3 regions of the Pseudomonas palmensis genome follow, and region 2 is predicted to be linked to each of the others. Evidence: riboswitches for the same ligand, from Rfam matches in the RefSeq annotation. Region 2 holds a riboswitch; each other region holds the start of a gene.
What was found. A riboswitch is a leader RNA that binds a small molecule or an ion and turns the genes downstream of it on or off. The one in region 2 is predicted to bind cobalamin.
Positions count from the first base shown of each region.

Region 1 (6,910 bases), 720 kb from region 2:
GGCCTTCGATCAGCACGCCGCCGATCCTGGGGTCGATGGCCGTCAGGCACAGCGCCAGCTTCAGGTCGTGGGCGCCGACCACGGCGGCCAGCGGAAAATGTACGGGTTCGCTCATGTCTGGCTTATTCCTCTGCGTCCAGCAGTTGCTCTTCCAGGGCCTGTCGATACTCGCCCGGAGCCTGCCACAGCCCGCGCTGCTGGGCCTCCAGCAAACGTTCGGTGATGTCGCGCAGGGCCTCGGGGTTGTGCTGGCGGATAAACTCGCGGGTCGCGGCATCGAGCACATAGGCCTCGGCCAGCGACTGGTAATGATGATCGTCGATCAGGTGCGTGGTGGCATCGAAGGCGAACAGGTTGTCGACCGTCGCGGCCATCTCGAACGCGCCCTTGTAGCCATGGCGCTTGACCCCGTCGATCCACTTGGGGTTGAGCGCGCGCGCACGGATCACCCGGTTCAGTTCTTCCTTGAGGGTGCGAATGCGCGGGCGATCCGGCTGGCTGTGATCGCCGTGGTAACTGGCAACGCCGGCGCCGGCCAGGCTTTCTGCCGCCGCGAGCATGCCGCCCTGGAACTGGTAGTAGTCATTGGAATCGAGCAGGTCGTGCTCATGGTTGTCCTGGTTCTGCAGCACCGCCTGCACCTGGCTCAGGCGCCGGGCAAAGGGTTCGCGCGCGGCGGTGCCGTCGTCCGAGGCGCCATAGGCATACGCGCCATGGTTGATGTAGACCTCGGCAAGGTCTTCACGGCTGTGCCACAGACGGCCGTCAATGGCGTTCTGCACCCCGGCGCCGTAGGCACCGGGCTTGGAGCCGAACACCCGCCAGCCCGCCTGGCGCTCGGCCTGCTCGGGGCTCAGGCCAGCGGCCAGCAGTTCGGCACGCTCGCTGCGCACCTTGGCCGCCAGGGGGTTGAGGTCATCCGGCTCATCCAGTGCCGCCACGGCCTGCACCGCCGCGTCGAACAGCTTGATCAGGTTGCCGAACGCATCGCGGAAGAACCCCGAAACGCGCAGGGTCACGTCTACCCGGGGGCGATCCAGCAGGCTCACCGGCAGGATCTCGAAGTCGTCCACCCGCTGGCTGCCGCTGGCCCATACCGGGCGTACGCCGAGCAGGGCCATGGCCTGGGCGATGTCGTCGCCGCCGGTGCGCATGGTGGCCGTGCCCCATACCGACAGGCCGAGCTGGCGCAGGTGGTCGCCGTGGTCCTGCAGGTGGCGTTCCAGAATCAGGTTGGCCGAGGCGAAACCGATGCGCCATGCCGTGGCGGTGGGCAGGTGGCGCACGTCCACGGTGTAGAAGTTGCGGCCGGTGGGCAGCACGTCCAGGCGCCCGCGGCTGGGCGCCCCGCTCGGCCCCGCCGGCACGAAACGCCCGTCCAGCGCCGCCAGCAGGCCCTGCATTTCGGCCGGGCCGCAGGCATCCAGCTGCGGCGCCACCTGGGCCCGCAGCGCCTGCAGCACGGCCTCGACGTCGGCGCTGTGCTGGTGGCTGGCCGGCGCCCCGTCGAGGGTCTGCTCGATCAGGCGGGCGGCATACAGTTCAAGCCGCTCGCGGGTGTCGCCGTTGGTCCGCCAGGCCTCGCTGCTCACCTGTGCCAGGCTGGGCGGCCGTGGCCCTTCCCAGGCAAGGCCCAGGTCGCAGTCCAGCGGGTCGAAGCCCAGCCCCAGGCCGCGGGCCAGGGCGCGCAGCAGGCTGGCATTGGGGCCGCGCCCATCACCACGTTCCACCCGCAGCAGGGCCAGCAGCGTGTCGATCCGCAGGCGACCGTCCGGCGATTGGCCGAACACATGCAGGCCGTCGCGAATCTGCGACTCCTTGAGGTCGCACAGGTAGGTGTCCAGGCGCGGCAGCCACACCGCCGCATCGTCCAGCGCGCCTTCCAGCTGCAGCTCGCGGTCGATGTGGTTGTCGCGCACCAGGTTGAGGATGTCGCGCTGCAGTTCACGGGCCCGGCGCGGGTCCAGCAGTTGCGCCTCGTAGTACTCGTCGGCCAGCAGTTCCAGGTCGCGCAACGGCCCGTAGGTTTCGGCGCGGGTCAACGGCGGCATCAGGTGGTCGATGATCACCGCCTGGGTGCGGCGCTTGGCCTGGGCGCCCTCGCCCGGGTCGTTGACGATGAACGGGTAGATGTTCGGCAGCGGCCCCAGCAACGCGTCCGGCCAGCACCCGGCCGACAGGCCGACGCCCTTGCCCGGCAGCCACTCCAGGTTGCCGTGCTTGCCCACGTGGATCAGCGCATCGGCGGCATAGGCGTGGCGCAGCCAGAAGTAGAACGCCAGGTAGCCATGCGGCGGCACCAGGTCGGGGTCGTGGTACACCGCACTGGGGTCGACCTGATAACCGCGCGCCGGCTGGATACCGACGAAGGTCAGGCCAAGGCGCAGGCCGGCGACCATCATGCGCCCGCTGCGAAACATCGGGTCCTGCTCCGGCTCGCCCCAGCGCTCGCGCACCGCCTGCTGGTTGGCCTGAGGCAACAGGGCGAAGGCGGCGCGGTAATCGTCCAGCGCCATGCTCTGCGCACAGGGGCGCTGGTCGAGCGTGTCGAGGTCGTTGCTGACCCCGCCGAGCAGGGCCTGGATCAGCGCCGTGCCACTGTCTGGCAACGGCCCCACCGGGTAGCCCTGGGCCTGCATGGCGCGCAGGATGTTGAGCGCCGCCGCCGGGGTGTCCAGCCCCACACCGTTGCCGATGCGCCCGTCGCGGGTCGGGTAGTTGGCCAGAATCAGCGCCACGCGTTTTTGCGGGTTGCCCAGGCGCGCCAGCTCGCACCAGCGCCGGGCCAGTTCCGCAACAAAATCCATGCGTTCCAGGTGCGGCTTGTAGCACACCACGTCCGACTGGCTGCGTTCGCTGCGCCAGGCCAGGTCCTTGAAGCTGATCGGTCGGCTGATGATGCGCCCGTCCAGTTCCGGCAGGGCAATGTGCATGGCCAGGTCGCGGGCCCCCAGGCCCTGTTCGCTGGCCTCCCAGGCCGGCTGGTTGTCCTGTGCGCAGATGGCCTGCAGCACCGGGATGTCGCGCCGGAACGGGCGCAAATGCGGCTGCTGCGGGCTGGACTGGGCAAAGCCTGTGGTGTTGATGATCAGGGCCGCGTCGACCTGGTCCAGCCATTGCTCGACCTGGTCCAGGCAGGCTGCCTCCTTGAGGCTGGCCACGGCAATCGGCAGCGGGTTGAGCCCCGCGCCTTGCAGACGCTCGCAAAACGCATCGATGAACCCCGTGTTGGCGGCCTGCAGGTGCGAGCGGTAGAAGATGATCGGCGTCACGGGCTGGCCGGTCTGCCACAGGGCACGCCAGCTGTCCACGCTCGCCTGGGGGTGTTGCGGGTGATAGACACTGGTGCGCGGCAACTGCTGCGGCTCGTCCCAGCGGTAGTCGCGGCCCAGCCATTGGCTGGCTAGGCACTGGAACAGGTTCAGCGCATTGGCCTTGCCGCCCTGGCGCAGGTAGTGCCACAACCGTTCGGCCTGGGCAGCGGGCACCGTGCTCAGGCTGGTCAGCTCAGGGTCCGGGCGGTCGTCGCCCGGCACCAGGATCAGTTGCACGCCCCGCCCCGCCAGCGCCACCAGTTGCTCCACGCCATAGCGCCAGTAACCGATGCCGCCGTGCAGCGACACCAGGATGACCTTGGCATGGCGCAGCACTTCGTCCACATACAGGTCGACCGAAGCATGGTTCTGCACCTGCATCGGGTTGGCCAGGCGCAGGCTGGGGTAGTCGTCCGGCAACTGCTGGGCGGTTTCGGCCAGCAGTGCCAGGTGCGAATCACCGCTGCAGAGAATCACCAGGTCGGCGGGGGTCTGGCCGAGGTCGGCGATGCTGTCGTCCGGCACAAAGCCGCCGGGCTGGGTCCGCAGCAGGTGCATGGGTCAGGCGCCCAGTGCGGCGCGCAGGCTGGCTTCGAGGTGCACGGCGTCAAGGTCCTGGCCGATCAGCACCAGGCGCGTGGTACGTGGCTCGTCGCTGCGCCAGGCGCGGTCGAAGTGCTTGTCGAAGCGCGTACCCACGCCCTGCACCAGCAGACGCATCGGCTTGCCCGGAATGGCCGCGAAGCCCTTCACGCGCAGGATGCCGTGCTGCACCACCAGTTGGGTCAGGGCATCGAGCAGCAGGCTTTCGTCGGCCTGGGGCAACTCGATGGAGATGGAGTCGAAAGCATCATGGTCGTGATCGTCGTGGTCGTCATCGCCGTCATGGTGCGAATCGTGGTGGGTACGGCGCGCGTCGATGTGCTGCTCGGATTCGGCGCCCAGACCCAGCAATACGTCCAACGGCAGGCGGCCGCTGCTGGCCTCCACCACCTTGACCGCAGGCGGCAGTTCCTCGGCCACCTCGGCGCGCACCCTGGCCAGGTCGTCGGCAGCGATCAGGTCAGCCTTGTTCAGCACCACCAGGTCGGCGCTGGCCAGCTGGTCGGCAAACAGTTCGTGCAGTGGGGACTCGTGGTCCAGGTTCGGGTCGAGCTTGCGCTGGGCGTCCACCTGGTCGGGGTAGGCAGCGAAGGTGCCGGCGGCCACGGCCGGGCTGTCGACCACGGTGATCACCGCATCGACCGTGCAGGCGTTGCGGATTTCCGGCCACTGGAAGGCTTGCACCAGCGGCTTGGGCAGCGCCAGGCCGCTGGTTTCGATGAGGATATGGTCCAGGTCGCCACGGCGCGCCACCAGCTCGCGCATCACCGGGAAGAACTCTTCCTGAACGGTGCAGCACAGGCAGCCGTTGGCCAGCTCGTAGACGCGCCCGCTGGCTTCTTCCTCGGTGCAGCCGATGCTGCACTGCTTGAGGATCTCGCCATCGATGCCCAGCTCGCCGAACTCGTTGACGATCACCGCGATGCGGCGGCCCTGGGCGTTGTCGAGCATGTGCCGCAGCAGGGTGGTCTTGCCCGAGCCGAGGAAGCCGGTAACGATGGTGACGGGGAGTTTGGCCAGTGTTTTCATGGGGGTGCCCTTGGCAGGATGGCGGGCATGCAGGACGAGAGCCGCAGGAGCCTTGCTGCCTGAGCGCATTCGCCACCGGATCACCCCGCCCGGTTGAAAGTCGGAAACTGTTCGAGGCAGGTCTCCTGGCTCGCGCTGTGCCGGCACGCCTGCCGGCAGCATCGACGCCTTCCCGCCCGGGGCAGTGGCACGGCCGATGCCGTTAACGCTTACAGTTGCGGGGGCAGCCACGGCTTGAACCGTATTCCCGTCTTAGCTGCAGCCAGGGCCGCAGAACCTCGAAGCGGCTAGGCTACGCAGTGGTCCGGGGCAGGTCAACCGCTGTATTGACGGATGCCGGCGCGCATGATTTGCTAGCCGCATTCGTTCGGGTGCCTTTTTACAAGGTGAAACGGGAAACCGGTGCGTCAGCCGCTTCTGCAAAGAAGCAGCGACAAATCCGGTGCTGCCCCCGCAACGGTAAGCGAGGAAAGCGTCTTTACCACTGTGCCAGCTGTGCGGCATGGGAAGGTGACGCCCTCAGGCTGAGCATGCTGCCAGCCCTCGCAAGCCCGGAGACCGGCCCGATACAGTCATGACAAACCCGCGGTGGGCGGGCGCTGTTGAACCCCTGGGCGAGCCTCGCGCAGGGGTTGGCCGCGCTTGCCTGTTGCCGACAGCCCCGACGACACGACAACAGCAAAAAGGAACGCGCCATGCCCATCAGTACCGCCAGCCAGCCCCTCGTCACCCCCACTACCCTCAGCCAGCGCCTGGCCGTCGCCATCGGCGCATCGCTGCTGGGCCTTTGCCTGGTCTACTTCGCCGGCTTCTCGCACATCGAGGCGGTGCACAACGCTGCCCACGATACCCGCCACAGCGCCGCGTTCCCTTGCCACTGAGACCTGCCCCGATGATCAAGCGCATTGCCCGCACCGCAGGCTTTACCGGCCTGCTCGCCGCCCTGCTGCTGACCCTGCTGCAAAGCTTCTGGGTCGCACCGCTGATTCTGCAGGCCGAAACCTACGAGAACCCGGCACCAGCCGCCCAAACCCATGAACATGCCGACGCCGCGGGTGAAGGCCACCACCACGATGCCGAGGCCTGGTCGCCTGAAGACGGCTGGCAGCGCGTGCTGTCGACCACCGGTGGCAACCTGGTGGTGGCCGTCGGCTTTGCCCTGATCCTGGCTGCGCTGTACACCCTGCGTGCGCCGGGCCGTACCGCCACCGGTGCAGCCTGGGGGCTTGCCGGGTTCGCGGTATTCTGCCTGGCGCCCACCCTCGGGCTGCCGCCAGAGCTGCCGGGCACCGCCGCCGCCGACCTGGCGCAGCGTCAACTGTGGTGGGTGGGCGCCGCGGCTGCCACCGCTGCCGGCCTGGCCCTGATCGTGTTTGCCCACAACTGGCTGCTCAAGGCGCTGGGTGTGGCATTGCTGGTTGTTCCGCACGTGATCGGTGCGCCGCAGCCGGAGGTGCACGAGAGCCTGGCGCCGCAAGCACTGGAGGCGCAGTTCAAAGTGGCGTCGCTGTTGACCAATGCCGCGTTCTGGCTGGCCCTGGGCCTGCTCAGTGCCTGGCTGTACCGTCGCCAGCCAGCCTGATGCAGCTGTATGCCGGGCTGGGCTGTCGTCGCGGCTGCCCGGCCCGCGAACTGGCTGCCCTGCTCCAGCAGACCCTGTTCGCCCATCACCTGCCCGCCTCTGCCCTCGCCGGGCTGGCCAGCATCGACCTCAAGGCCGACGAGCCCGGCCTGCATGAACTGGCCAGGCAACTGGGGTTGCCGCTGGTATTCTTTTCGGCCGCGCAACTGGCCCCCTTCGAAAGCCGCCTGAGCCACCGTTCGCCCACGGCGTTCGCCCTCAGCGGCTGCCATGGGGTGGCCGAAAGCGCCGCGCTGGCCCTGGCCGAGCAACGCGGCGGCGCCAATGCCGCACTGCGCCTGCCACGCACCGTGCAAGGCGCCGCCACCCTGGCATTGGCCTG
Region 1 covers NZ_CP187958.1:4,997,165-5,004,074, reverse strand. The annotation lists gene ACPRTJ_RS23070 (ATP-binding protein) at 1-115, opposite strand, end outside; gene cobN (cobaltochelatase subunit CobN) at 123-3,872, opposite strand; gene cobW (cobalamin biosynthesis protein CobW) at 3,876-4,946, opposite strand; cobalamin riboswitch at 5,045-5,242, opposite strand; cobalamin riboswitch at 5,299-5,527, shown strand; gene ACPRTJ_RS23055 (CbtB domain-containing protein) at 5,642-5,827, shown strand; gene ACPRTJ_RS23050 (CbtA family protein) at 5,839-6,528, shown strand; gene ACPRTJ_RS23045 (cobalamin biosynthesis protein) at 6,528-6,910, shown strand, end outside.
Region 1: linked by a shared signal. The riboswitch ahead of cobW (cobalamin biosynthesis protein CobW) and the one ahead of ACPRTJ_RS19795 (ABC transporter substrate-binding protein) in region 2 are both predicted to bind cobalamin.

Region 2 (6,910 bases):
TTGTGCGGCCTCGCGTTGCAGCAGGGCGGCAAGACGATCTGCTGCACGCCTGGGCAAGGTGCTCGGCAGGCTTGGTGGCGTGGCGGCGGGCTCACCGACCTGGATCAGCATCACCATGCCCATCGACAGGTGCGGGATGCACTGGATGCCGTACAGGCCCGGCACGTTGAAGGTCTGCTCGATTTGCTGGTTGATCCTGCCCTTGAACGCCTCGGCGCCTTCGGGCAGCAGGCCGGGCAGCGAGGCGGCATTGTGCCCGCTCTGGGTGGCGATGAACTTCACCGAATCGCCGGGGGCGATGCGCAGGTAGTCCGGCTCGTACACCATGCTGCCGGTCGCACCACGGTTGAGCATTTTCACTTCGTGCACCTCGGCCGATACCGAAGGGGCGAGCAGGGCGCTGGCGAGCAGCAGGGGCAAGGCGGCAAGGCGCATGGGCGGGCTATCCATTTCAGGTCAAGGGGAACGAACGCGCAGGATCTGCGCGCCGTCGAAGGGGTCGGTCAGGTAGTGCGCCTGCACCCCGAAGGTGGCCTGCAGGCGTTGCGGGGTCAGCACCTGCAACGGCGGGCCGACATCCACCAGGCGGCCGCGCTCGAGCACGGCCAGGCGATCGCAGGTGAGGGCCTGGTTGAGGTCGTGCAGGGCGATCAGGGTGGTCACCGGCAGCGCCTGAACCAGGCGCAGAATGCCCAGCTGGTGCTGGATGTCGAGGTGGTTGGTCGGCTCGTCGAGCAACAGTAGCTGCGGGCGTTGCGCCAGGGCCCGGGCGATGTGCACGCGCTGGCGCTCGCCACCGGAGAGGCTGCGCCAGCTGCGTGTTGCCAGGTGGGTGGCATCCACGTCGGCCAGGGCCTGCTGCACGATGGCGTGATCGTCTGCCGACCACGGGCGCAACGCCGACAACCACGGCGTGCGGCCCAGGGCCACGGCATCGAACACGTTGATCGCATCGCTGGTGTCGGCCTGTTGCTCGACCACTGCCAACCGCCGCGCCACCTCGCGGCGTGGCAGCTGCCTGAGCGCGTTGCTGCCCAGCTGCACCTCGCCGCAGGTGGGCGTGCGCAGCCCGGCCAGCAGCTTGAGCAGGGTGGACTTGCCCGAGCCGTTGGGGCCGACGATACCCAGGGTCTCGCCACGGCGCACCTCAAGGTCGACCGCGTCCAGCAGCACGGCATCGCGCACCTTCAAACCCAGCCCGGTGCAGCGCAGTGCAGCTTCATCCAGCGGGTGGGTGACAGCGTTCATCGGGCGCTCCTGCGGCCAATCAGTATCAATGCGAACACCGGTGCGCCGACCAGCGCCGTGATCACCCCCACCGGAATCACCTGGCCCTTGATCAGGGTGCGCGAGAGCACGTCGGCGGCAATCAGGAACAGCGCGCCACCCAGCGCGCTGGCCGGCAGCAGGCGCGCATGGGGGGTACCGAACAGCAGCCGCATCGCATGCGGAATCACCAGCCCGACAAAGCCGATGGCGCCCACGATCGACACCATCACTGCCGTCACCAGTGCCGCGCAGCTGATCAGCAGCACCTGCACGCGGCGTACCGGGATGCCCAGCGAGGCAGCCGAGTCGCTGCCGAAGGTGAAGGCGTCCAGCGCCCGCCGATGCCACACGCACACCGCAAGGCCGGCCAGCGCCACCGGCACCGCCAGCCACACCGACGGCCAGCGCACGCCACTGAGGTTGCCCAGCAGCCAGAACAGGATGCCGCGCGCCTGCTCGGCACTGGCCGACCGGGTGATCAGAAAGGCGGTGAGCGCGTTGAACAGCTGCGAGCCGGCGATCCCGGCGAGGATGATCTGCCCCGTGCTGTTGGACGGCCCGCTGGCACGGGCCAGCAGCGCCACCAGCGCGAAGGCCGCGATGGCCCCGACGAAGGCGCCCAGCGACAGCGTGATCGCCCCCGCGCCCAGCCCCAGCAGCGCCACCAGCACCGCGCCGGTGGAGGCGCCGGCCGAGATGCCGAGCAGGTACGGGTCGGCCAGCGGGTTGCGCAGCAGCGACTGCAGTACCACCCCGCAGGTGGCCAACCCCGCGCCGCAGGCGGCGGCCACCAGCGCACGGGTCAGGCGGTAGTTCCACACGATGCCTTCATCGATCGGGTCCAGCAGGTGCCCGGCGGCCCATAGCTTGTTGGCCAGCACCTGCAGCACCACCGAGGGGGCGATCGGCGTTTCGCCAATCGCCACCCCTGCCAGTATCGCCAGCAGCAGGGCCAGGCACGCGAGCAGGCCGCGCACAACGCTGCCTGTCATGGCGCCAGGTCGAAGCCGTTGATGGCCGAGGCCAGGGTCTCCATGCCGCTGAACAGGCGCGTGCTGGCCTGCATGGCATGTGCATCGAGAATCACGATGCGGTTGTGTCTGACCGCGTCCATGTTGCGCGTGACCGGGTCGCTGCGCAGGAATTCGAGTTTCTTCTGGTAGTCATCGGCCGGGAAGCGACGACGGTCCATGCGCGCGATCACCAGGAAGGTGGGGTTGGCCTTGGCGATGGTTTCCCAGCCCACGGTCGGCCATTCCTCATCGGACTGCACCACGTTGCGCACGCCCAGGGTCTGCAGCATGTAGTCGGGGATACCCTTGCGCCCGGCCACGTACGGGTCGATGTCCAGGTCTGCGCTGGAGAACCAGAACAGGGCGCTGGTGTCCTTCAGATCCTTGCCCTTCACGGTGGCGGCAGCCTTGGCCAGGCGTGCCTTGAGCTCGCTGTTCAACCGCTCGCCACGCGCCTGCACGTCGAAGATCTCGGCCAGCTGGCTGATGCTGTTGTAGATGCTGTCGATGCGAAACGGCTCCAGGCGGGTGCCGTCGGCGCCGACCAGGTTGTCCTTGCCCTCGCAGTCGGACGGCATCAGGTAGGTGGGGATGTTCAGCTCATGGAACTGCTCGCGGGTGCCGACCACGCCCTGCGGGCCGACCATCCACTCCAGCTGCACCGCCACCAGTTGCGGGCGCTTGCCGATCACCGCCTCGAAGCTGGGGTCGTTGTCGGCCAGGCGCTCGACCTTGTCGTTCTGCACCTTGTACTGCGCCAGCACATCGTTGAACCACAGCGAGGTGCCGACCAGCCTGTCGCCCAGGCCCAGTGCGTAGAACATCTCGGTGCCGGCCTGGCCGATGGTCACGGCGCGGTCGGGCGCGTGCTGGAAGGTCAGCGGCATGCCGCAGTTCTGCAGCGTGAGCGGGTAGTGGGTCGGGGCGGCCTGGGCCAGGGTCGACAGACCCAGTCCCGCGAGCAGGGTGACAAGGCGGGGCAACTGCATGATGCGATCTCCATTCGAACCGTACACGGGCAGGGGTGTACAACCTGGAAACACATCGACAGGCGCTGCCGCGAGGGCAGGGCAAGGCCGTTCGGCGCGCGGGGCGCTCGCGGCACAGATGTACTCCCCGGACACCCCGCCGGTTAGTGATTGTTGCTGTGCCGGCAGGTCTCCTGACTGGTGCGTCGTCACCTGGCTCCGGCCTTCCCGGGGGTCACCCAGTGGCATTTCAGGAGCAGGCTCGGCACTTACAGTTGCGGGGGCAGTTCCGTTTGACGCCATGCAGTGGCGTCTCGGATTCCCTATTGATTCCGTGTGGAAACCGGCGGGCGGCATGGTAGTCGATCACGCCGCCCGCAGGGAAACAAAACCCCGCCAGCCTCAGAGGTACTTGAGCCAGGCAATGTCGCGACGGCGGGCCTTGAACGCGGCAAACCAGCGCACCGGCGGGAACAGCGCCACGGCCAGCAGCACGGCGGTCAGCCACACCGCCCAGATACCATCGAAGCCGAAGTAATTGCCCTGGTTCAGGCCCAGCAGTGCAACGCAGGCCAGGTACGCCACTTTCAGCACATACAGGTGCAGCAGGTAGAAGAACATCGGTGCGGCGCCGAACACCGCCAGGGTGCTGATCCACCGACGCTGCCCGGCGCGCTCCAGGCCCAGCAGCAACAGCAGGCCAGCCCCCAGGGTCAGGGCCAGGAACAGCAGCGAGGGCGGGTACTTGGTGATGTTGAAGAAGCTCATCAGGGTGTGCGCGGTGTCGGCCTGAACCGTCCAAGGCGCCTCGCCGTAGCCGTTGAGCAGGCGCAGGGCGACAAAGCCGAGCAGGGTTGCCAGGCCTGCCAGCAGCAGACGGCGCTGGCGCGTGGCGGCCGGCATCGAGTGGGCGAACCAGGGGCCCAGGCCGTAGCCCAGCGCGATCACGCCGACCCACGGCAGCACCGGGTACGAGGTACGCAGGCGCAGGCTGTCGGAGAACTCGAGCCAGCCGCGGTCATGCAGGATCGCCCACGGCACGTGCAGCGCAGAGCCCTGCGCAAAGTGCAGGCCGTCGAGCAGGTTGTGACCGGCCACGATCGCGGCGCCCAGCACCAGCAACAGCGGGCGCGGCAACCACACCAGGGCCGCCAGGGCGATCATGCTGATGCCGATGGCCCAGATCACCTGCAGGTAGATCACGCTGGGCGGCAGCTGGAAGGTCCAGGCGACGTTCACCAGGGTGAACTCCAGCACCACCAGAAACAGCCCGCGCTTGAACAGAAAGGCCGACACATCGCCCCGGCCCTGGTGCTTCTGGCCATAAAGCCAGGCCGACAGACCGGTCAGCAGCACGAACACCGGGGCGCACAGGTGGGCCAGCGTACGGCTGACGAACAGCGCAGGTTCGGTACTGTCGATGGCCATCGGATCGCTCACCTGGCGGTGCAGGAAGAAGGTTTCGCGCACGTGGTCCAGCAGCATGAACAGGATCACCAGGCCCCTGAGGGCATCGATGGACAGCAGGCGTTGGCTCGGTTTGCTGGCGGCGGGGAGGGCAGTAGCGCTAGTCATTGAAAGGTCGCAGGCAGAGGGGGCGAATTGAATGGTTACTGTATAACATTTCTATTCGCTCGGTAAATCTTCCTTACAATCTTGACTGCCATGCTGCGACATCAGACCGCACCCATCTGGCGCTGCGCGCTGGAACCCGTCGACCCTGCGTGACAAAATGCCGCCTCGCAAAACCCTTGCACAAGGCTCCCGCTCTCGGGGCCGGCACCTTCCCAAAAGGATGGTTACATGAACGATTTACTGACCCGGCGCACGGTGATCGCCGGGCTCGGCCTGCTCGGCCTCGGTGCCCTGGCAGGTTGCAACAACTCCGGCGCGCTGGACTTCAAATACGGCAAGGACCTGAGCAACAAGATCCTCGGCCGCACCTTCAAGCTCAAGGATCCGCAAGGCAACGTGATGACCCTGTCGAGCTTCCAGGGCTCGATGCCGATGGTGTTCTTCGGCTTCACCCAATGCCCGGCGGTGTGCCCCACCACCCTGGCCCGCGCGGTGCAGATCAAGAAGCTGATGGGCCGCGACGCCGACTTCCTGCAGGTGGTGTTCATCAGCCTGGACCCCGAGCGCGACACCCCCGAAGTGCTGGACGCCTACGTCAAGGCCTTCGATCCCTCGTTCGTGGCGCTGTCCGGTACCCTGGAAGAGACGGCCGCAGTGGCCAAGGAATTCGGCGTGTTCTACGAGAAGGTGCCGGCCGGCGACACCTATACCATTTCCCACAGCTCGACCAGCTACGTGTTCGACTCGCGTGGCGTGCTGCGCCTTGGCCTCTCGCACTCCCTCAATGCCAGGGAATGCACCGAAGACCTGCTTACCGTAATGGAGGTTTGTTAATGCGTTCTCCCGTGAAACACGCGCTTGGCGCGATGGCGTTGCTGTCCCTGTTCGGTGCGGCGCTGCCCGCCGTTGCCCAGACCACCGTGGGCGAGCCCTGGGTGCGCGCCAGCGTGCCGCAGCAGCAGTCGACCGGTGCGTTCATGATCCTCACTGCCAGCACCGACAGCAAGCTGGTGGGTGTCGAGTCGCCGGTGGCCAAGACCGTGCAGGTGCACCAGATGCAGATGCACAACGACGTGATGAGCATGAGTGAAGTCAAGGCGCTGGACCTGCCCGCCGGCAAGCCGGTGGTGCTCGACACCAATGGCTACCACGTGATGCTGATGGGCCTGGTCAAGCAGGTGAAGGAAGGCGACACGGTGCCGTTGACCCTGATCGTCGAAGACGCCAAGGGCCAGAAGGAGTCGATCAAGGTCGACGCCCCGGTGCGTTCGCTGACCGCCACCGACGGTCACGGCGAGCACTCGATGCACGACCACAGCCACATGTAAGTACCCGCCGCGCCGGCCCTTGCGCCGGCGCAATCCGTTCCTGCCGGGTGGATCGCCACCCAACGGGTTCAACTGGCCTGCGCCAGATAGTCCCGCAGCCGATCCTGCAGATACCACACACCTTCAGCGTGTTTCAGGTAATCGCTGATCGGCATCATCTGCCAGTACTGGCCTTCGTCGCCAAATTCGATGGCATCGATTTCCCCCTGCGTGATGTGCCCCACCAGAAACCAGGACTCCCAGCCGGGTCTGGCCAGGCTGGGGTAGTTGCGGCGCCATTCGATGCGTTCGGGGGGCAGGCGCAGGGCGAACTCTTCGTCCAGCTCGCGCAGCGCGCATTCCACCGGGGTCTCATCACCTTCGCGCCCCCCGCCGGCAAAGTCCCAGCAGCCGGGGAAGGGGATGGTGCTTTTCACGTCGCGCCTGTAGGTGAGCAGGTGGTCGTGGAACAGCAGGGCGAGTTTGGCACCGCAGAAGGGTTTGAGGGGCATGGATACTGGCCTCTGGCAGGACGGGGCGTTAGGCACCGGGCCGATATTTATACGACGGTTCTGCAGGTTGCGCGGCGTTTTTTGTGGTGTGGGCTGCCGGGCAGCTGCTGGTCACACAGGCATGCGCCGCCGACGGGTATAACTGAACCCGGGAATAAGGATATGCTGTTTCGAAATATTACAAATTGGTGAGGGCAGAATGCCGTTAAAGGACCTGTTGCTGGCGCTGGTGGTGATCGTCGCCTGGGGCCTGAATTTCGTGGTGA
Region 2 covers NZ_CP187958.1:4,275,869-4,282,778, forward strand. The annotation lists gene ACPRTJ_RS19775 (OprD family porin) at 1-1, opposite strand, end outside; gene ACPRTJ_RS19780 (pseudoazurin) at 1-435, opposite strand, end outside; gene ACPRTJ_RS19785 (ABC transporter ATP-binding protein) at 457-1,248, opposite strand; gene ACPRTJ_RS19790 (FecCD family ABC transporter permease) at 1,245-2,261, opposite strand; gene ACPRTJ_RS19795 (ABC transporter substrate-binding protein) at 2,258-3,271, opposite strand; cobalamin riboswitch at 3,418-3,612, opposite strand; gene ACPRTJ_RS19800 (DUF1624 domain-containing protein) at 3,653-4,825, opposite strand; gene ACPRTJ_RS19805 (SCO family protein) at 5,054-5,659, shown strand; gene ACPRTJ_RS19810 (copper chaperone PCu(A)C) at 5,659-6,153, shown strand; gene ACPRTJ_RS19815 (NUDIX hydrolase) at 6,222-6,644, opposite strand; gene ACPRTJ_RS19820 (EamA family transporter) at 6,844-6,910, shown strand, end outside.

Region 3 (6,910 bases), 600 kb from region 2:
CTGTTCAACCGCCTGCGCGACAGCGGCCGCCGCTTGCTGCTGGCAGCGTCCAGCTCCCCACGGGAATTGCCGATCAAGCTGGCCGACCTGAAGTCGCGCCTGACCCTGGCGCTGATCTTCCAGATGCGCGCCCTGTCGGATGAAGACAAGCTGCGTGCCCTGCAATTGCGCGCCTCGCGCCGGGGCCTGCACCTCACCGACGAAGTCGGGCATTTCATCCTGACCCGAGGCACGCGCAGCATGAGCGCACTGTTCGACCTGCTCGAACGCCTCGACCAGGCTTCACTGCAGGCGCAGCGCAAGCTGACCATCCCGTTTTTGAAAGAGACATTGGGCTGGTAGGGCCGGCCCAGAGCCTCGGCACATAAAAGTCACATTTTTTTCGATTGAATTTGCAAATCGATCCGATAGAAGGCATAGTCTCGGCTTCATCAAATTCAAGCCACGGTCGTGCCCATGCTAAATCGCTTCGCACCCCTCGTGCCCCTCGCACTTGTGACCTTGCTGTTCGGCTGCGCGACCACCGGTCCCGTCACCCACCAGCAGGCTCCCGCTCCAGTTGCTGCCCAGGCTGCCGCCAAGCCTTCCACCGCTGCGTCGGTGTTCGAAGAAGAGCTGGCCACCGAGCAGGACCTGGAAGCGTTCTCCTCCAGCACCAAGCCCTACGAACTGCCAGCCCTGGCCGACAACATTCTCGAACGTGGCATGTCCCTGATCGGTACCCGCTACCGTTTCGGCGGCACCTCGGAGAAGTCCGGCTTCGACTGCAGCGGCTTCATCGGCTACCTGTTCCGCGAAGAGGCCGGCATGAACCTGCCGCGTTCCACCCGCGAAATGATCAACGTGAAAGCCCCGCTGGTTGCGCGCAACAAGCTCAAGCCAGGCGACCTGCTGTTCTTCAGCACCAATGGTCGCGGCCGCGTCAGCCACGCCGGCATCTATCTGGGCGACGATCAGTTCATCCACTCCAGCAGCCGCCGCAGCGGTGGCGTGCGCATCGACAATCTCGGTGACCGCTACTGGAGCAAGACCTTCATCGAAGCCAAGCGCGCGCTGGCCATGGCACCGACTACCCTGTCGCGTAACTGAGTCTGCGCGTGATGTCCCGCACGGCGGCGTAGCTGAAAAGCTCGCCGCCGTGCGTGTTTACAGAAAACGTCTAATCTAAATTCTCACCTATTTCCGACTTGGGGTCGGGCGGCTTCAGACAGGATGTTCTGACTATGTCGATACTCGCGCGCGTTGCTGTACTTTCCCTGGCGGCCCTGCTGGGTGCCTGCTCCAGCCATGCCCCGCAGAAACCTCAGGTGGTCGAACCGAAGGTGATGGCGCCCCAGGTGTATTTCTCGCCAGTGGCCGAGGATGTGCTGTTCCGGGCTCTGGGCCTGGTGGGCACGCCTTACCGCTGGGGCGGCAATACCCCGGACTCGGGGTTCGATTGCAGCGGGCTGATTGGCTACGTGTACCGGGACGCGGCGGGTATCGCCCTGCCGCGCTCAACCCGCGAGATGATCGGCATTCGTGCCCCGGACATCGACAAGGGTGCGTTGCAGTCGGGCGACCTGGTGTTCTTCGCCACCAATGGCGGCACTCAGGTGAGCCATGCCGGTATCTACGTGGGCGAGGGGCGTTTCGTGCATGCACCGTCAACGGGCGGTACGGTGCGCCTGGACTACCTGTCCAACAGCTACTGGCAGAAGACCTACCTCAACGCCAAGCGCGTGCTGCAGCCGCCGCACCTGGCGCGCAATCCCTGACAGCGTGGCCTGCAAAGCCGGCTCCAGCAGGAGCCGACCTTGCCGACGAACACGTCAGCGCAGTGCTACTGCGCCTTGCTCACCCGCCAGATCACATTGCCCACGTCATCGGCCACCAGCAACCCGCCACGCTGATCGTTCACCACGCCGACCGGGCGCCCCATGGCCTTGCCGTCCTCGTCGAGAAACCCGGTCAGCAGATCAATGGGCTTGCCCGACGGTTTGCCCGCCGTGCTGAACGGCACGAAGATCACCTTGTAGCCACTGTGCGGCTTGCGGTTCCATGAGCCGTGCTGGCCGATGAACGCGCCCTGGTCGAACGGCGCCGGCAAGGCGTTCGGCACGGTAAACGCCAGCCCCAGCGAGGCGGTGTGCGGCCCCACCGCATAGTCCGGCGCTATCGCGCTGGCCACCAGCTTTGCATCCTGCGGCTGTACGCGCTCATCCACATGCTGCCCGTAATAGCTGTAGGGCCAGCCATAGAAGGCGCCGTCCTTCACCGACGTGATGTAGTCCGGCACCAGGTCGCTGCCGATCTCGTCACGTTCGTTCACCGCCGTCCACAGCTGCTGGCTATGGGGTTCCCAGGCCAGGCCGTTGGGGTTGCGCAGGCCGGTGGCGAACAGGCGCTGGCTGCCGGTGGCCGGGTCGACCTCCCAGATCGCGGCGCGGCCTTTCTCCTGCTCCATGCCGTTCTCGGCCACGTTGCTGTTGGAGCCCACGGTCACGTACAGCTTCTTGCCGTCGGGGCTGGCGATCACGTTCTTGGTCCAGTGGTGGTTGAGCGTGCCGCCCGGCAGGTCGACCACCTTGGTGCCGCTGCCCTGCAGGCGGGTGGCGCCTGGCTCGTAGGTGAAGCGCAACAGCCGATCGGTGTCGGCCACATAGAAGTCGTTGCCCACCAGGGCCATGCCGAACGGCGAGTTCAGCCCCTCGATGAAGGTGGTGCGGGTGTCGGCCACGCCGTCCTTGTCGCTGTCACGCAGCAGGGTGATGCGGTTGGGGCTGGGCACTCCGGCGCCGGCGCGGCCCATCACCTTGCCCATCACCCAGCCCTTGATGCCCTTGCCGTCATCGGGCTTGGGCGGCGCGTTGGTCTCGGCCACCAGCACGTCGCCGTTGGGCAGCACGTACAGCCAGCGCGGGTGGTCGAGCTTGTCGGCGAAGGCCACCACCTGGGTGCCTGCCGCAGCCTTGGGTTTGCCGCCCTCTGGCCAGCCGATGGCCGGCGCGATGTTTACCGTGGGGATGAAGGTCTTGTTCGGTTCGGGCAGGCGCGGCGACGGGCCGGTGCCATCGGTGACGTCCAGGCGGGCGTTCTCGCCGCAGGCCACCAGCCCGGTGGTGAGTGCCAGCAGTACAGCAATGCGCATGTTGCCCATGATCGGTGTCCCTCGCGAAGTTGGCCGTGTCCAGTAAGGTAGAGGCGGGCACGTCGGCGAGGTTCCCTCGACAGGGGCTCAGGCCTGCTTGAGCAGCAGCGCGATGCCGGGGTGGTAGCGGCCCACGTCGTCGTGCAGTTTGCGGTAGCCATAGGGGAACACCCAGGCGATGGCGCATGCATTGTGCTTTTGCAGGTCGTCGACCAGGTCCTGAAGCTCTTCGGGGCTGGCGTGTTGCCCGGCCTTGTACGGGCTGACGAACAGCGCGGCGACCTTGAGCTGGCTGGCATAGCCCACCAGGCGAGCCTGGGCGACGCTCTCCTGCAGGGCATCGGTGAGGTCGAGCTTGCCGACCCGTGGCCAGCGCTGGGTGGCTTGCAGGTAGGCGGTCTCTTCCTTGCTGGCGATCACCAGGTCGCAGTGCGCCGCACGCTCGCCTTCGTCGCGCTGCTTCTTGGTCTGCGCACCCTGCAAGGTCACCAGCTCCGCCTGCCAGGCGGCCGCGCTCAGCACGCCAAGGTTGCTTTGCACGCCTTGCCAGTAGGGGGCGTCGCTGTCGCCCAGGGTCTGGTTGTAGCGCTCCAGGCACTCGGCCCAACGTTCCAGGGCGGGGCGCAGGAACTCCAGACGCGGGTTGTTGATGATCAGACCTTGCATGCCGTGCTCCATTGTTATTGTGGATCGGAGAGGTGCGGATAATGGCTATGTGATATCACTGCAGTGAGTGTGACACAAGATGACATAAATGCCATTGATCCAGACCGCTTCGCAGCGCCTTTGATTGACGCTCATGGCCCAACCCTCTAACCTTCGCGACTTGTTTCAGGTGCTCTGCGGCCAAGGTGCCGGCAGGGTGAAACAGGGAAGCCGGTGGGCACGTGCAACGTGCGATTCCGGCGCTGCCCCCGCAACGGTAAATGAGTCGGGATCGCGCAGGGCCACTGGGTGCAACAGCCCGGGAAGGCGCGCGATCCGGGTCGATCAGACCCGCCCATGAGCCCGGAGACCGGCCTGTCACAGATCAACGGCATCACGGAGGGTGATGCGCGGTTCTCCCGGCCAGTGGCAGGGCCTGCGCGTTTTCCGTGTGCCATCGCCAACCTGCTGTCGCGCCGACTCGATCCCCCCGGTCCCTGTGCGCGCCAGTTGCCCACGGAGCCTCCGATGACCGACACCACCGATCGCGACGAACGCCATCTGGCGCGCATGCTGCGCAAAAAAGCGGTAATCGACGAACGCATTGCCAACTCGCCCAATGAATGCGGCCTGCTGCTGGTACTCAGCGGCAACGGCAAGGGCAAGAGCAGCTCGGCCTTCGGCATGCTGGCGCGGGCCCTGGGCCACGGCATGCAATGCGGCGTGGTGCAGTTCATCAAGGGCCGCAACAGCACCGGCGAGGAGCTGTTCTTCCGCCGCTTCCCCGAACAGGTGCGCTACCACGTGATGGGCGAGGGCTTTACCTGGGAAACCCAGGACCGCCAGCGCGACATCGCCGCCGCCGAGGCTGCCTGGGCGGTTTCGCGCCAGTTGCTGCAGAACCCGGCCATCGGTTTTGTAGTGCTCGATGAGCTCAACATCGCCCTCAAGCACGGCTACCTCGACCTCGACCAGGTGCTCGGCGACCTGCAGGCACGCCCACCGATGCAGCATGTGATCGTCACCGGCCGCGGCGCCAAGCCCGAGATGATCGAGCTGGCCGACACCGTGACCGAGATGGGCATGGTCAAGCATGCCTTCCAGGCCGGCATCCGTGCCCAGAAGGGCGTGGAACTATGAGGCAAACCCGTCATTGCCCGGCGGTGCTGATCGCGGCACCTGCATCTGGCCAGGGCAAGACCACGGTGACGGCCGCATTGGCGCGCCTGCACCGTAACCAGGGGCGCAAGGTCCGGGTGTTCAAGTGTGGCCCGGACTTTCTCGACCCGATGATTCTGGAGCGCGCCAGTGGCGCACCGGTGTACCAGCTGGACCTGTGGATGGTCGGCGCCGAGGAAAGCCGGCGCCTGCTGTGGGAAGCCGCCGCCGACGCCGACCTGATCCTGATCGAAGGGGTGATGGGGCTGTTCGACGGTACGCCGTCCAGCGCCGACCTGGCGCGGCATTTCGGCGTGCCGGTGCTGGCGGTGATCGACGGCACGGCCATGGCCCAGACCTTCGGCGCGCTGGCCCTGGGCCTGGCGCGCTACCAGCCCGACCTGCCGTTTGCCGGCGTGCTGGCCAACCGGGTGGGCTCGCTGCGTCACGCGCAACTGCTCGAAGGCAGCCTGACCGAAGGCCTGCGCTGGTACGGCGGGCTGTCGCGGGAAACCGGCATCGAACTGCCCAGCCGTCACCTGGGCCTGGTGCAGGCCAGCGAACTGACCGACCTGGACCTGCGCCTGGACGCCGCCGCCAACGCCCTGGGCGACAGCTGCGAGTCGGCCCTGCCGCCGGCGGTGGCCTTCGATGCGCCGCAGCCGCGCAGCATCGAGCCACTGCTGGCCGGCGTGCGGATCGGCGTGGCGCGCGACGAAGCCTTCGCATTCACCTATGGCGCCAGCCTGGACCTGTTGCGCGAGATGGGCGCACAGCTGAGCTTCTTCTCGCCGATCCACGACCGCCTGCTGCCAGACTGCGACAGCCTGTACCTGCCCGGCGGCTACCCTGAGCTGCACCACCATGCGCTGGCCGCCAACACGCCGATGCTGGCGGCGATCCGGGCCCATCACCAGGCCGGCAAGCCCTTGCTGGCCGAATGCGGCGGCATGCTCTACCTGCTCGATGCACTGACCGATGTGGCCGGCGAACGGGCCGAACTGGCCGGCCTGCTGCCGGGCGAGGCGGTGATGCAGAAGCGCCTGGCGGCCCTGGCCCTGCAAGCGGTAGAGCTGCCCGAGGGCACCCTGCGCGGGCATACCTATCACCATTCGCTGACCAGCACCGCGCTCGAACCCATCGCCCGCGGGCAAAGCCCCAACGGCGGGCGCGGCGCCGAGGCGGTGTACCGTTGCGGCCGGCTGACGGCCTCGTATGTGCATTTCTACTTCCCGTCCAACCCGTCTGCGCTGGCGGCGCTGCTGGCACCATGAGCGACCAGGCCTTCAACGACGCCGAGCGCGCGGCGGTCTACCGCGCCATCGGCGAACGTCGCGACATGCGCCATTTCAGCGGCGGCGAGGTGGCCCCCGAGCTGCTGGCACGCCTGCTGCAGGCGGCGCACCAGGCCCCGAGCGTGGGTCTGATGCAGCCCTGGCGTTTCATCCGCATCACCCGTCGTGAGCTGCGCCAGCAGATCCAGGCGTTGGTGGAGCAGGAGCGGGTGCGCACCGCCGAGGCACTGGGGCAGCGTTCTGACGATTTCATGCGGCTCAAGGTCGAGGGCATCAACGATTGCGCCGAGGTGCTGGTGGCGGCGCTGATGGACGGGCGCGAGGCGCACATCTTCGGCCGTCGCACCTTGCCGGAAATGGACCTGGCCTCGCTGTCGTGCGCCATCCAGAACCTGTGGCTGGCGGCCCGTGCCGAGGGCCTGGGCATGGGCTGGGTGTCGCTGTTCGAACCGCAGGCACTGGCCGACCTGCTGGGCATGCCGGCCGGTGCCAAACCGCTGGCGGTACTGTGCCTGGGCCCGGTCGAGGCGTTCTACGAGGTGCCCATGCTGGTGCTCGAAGGCTGGGCCCGCGAGCGGCCATTGAGCGAGATGCTCTACGAAAACCATTGGGGAGAGCGTTGATGAGTGTGGCCTTGCTGAGTGTGGCCGGGGTGGCGCTGGATGCCTTGCTGGGCGAGCCC
Region 3 covers NZ_CP187958.1:3,672,392-3,679,301, forward strand. The annotation lists gene hda (DnaA regulatory inactivator Hda) at 1-342, shown strand, start outside; gene ACPRTJ_RS16990 (C40 family peptidase) at 457-1,089, shown strand; gene ACPRTJ_RS16995 (C40 family peptidase) at 1,224-1,757, shown strand; gene ACPRTJ_RS17000 (PQQ-dependent sugar dehydrogenase) at 1,823-3,139, opposite strand; gene ACPRTJ_RS17005 (hypothetical protein) at 3,218-3,796, opposite strand; cobalamin riboswitch at 3,947-4,168, shown strand; gene cobO (cob(I)yrinic acid a,c-diamide adenosyltransferase) at 4,304-4,915, shown strand; gene ACPRTJ_RS17015 (cobyrinate a,c-diamide synthase) at 4,912-6,207, shown strand; gene bluB (5,6-dimethylbenzimidazole synthase) at 6,204-6,851, shown strand; gene cbiB (adenosylcobinamide-phosphate synthase CbiB) at 6,851-6,910, shown strand, end outside.
Region 3: linked by a shared signal. The riboswitch ahead of cobO (cob(I)yrinic acid a,c-diamide adenosyltransferase) and the one ahead of ACPRTJ_RS19795 (ABC transporter substrate-binding protein) in region 2 are both predicted to bind cobalamin.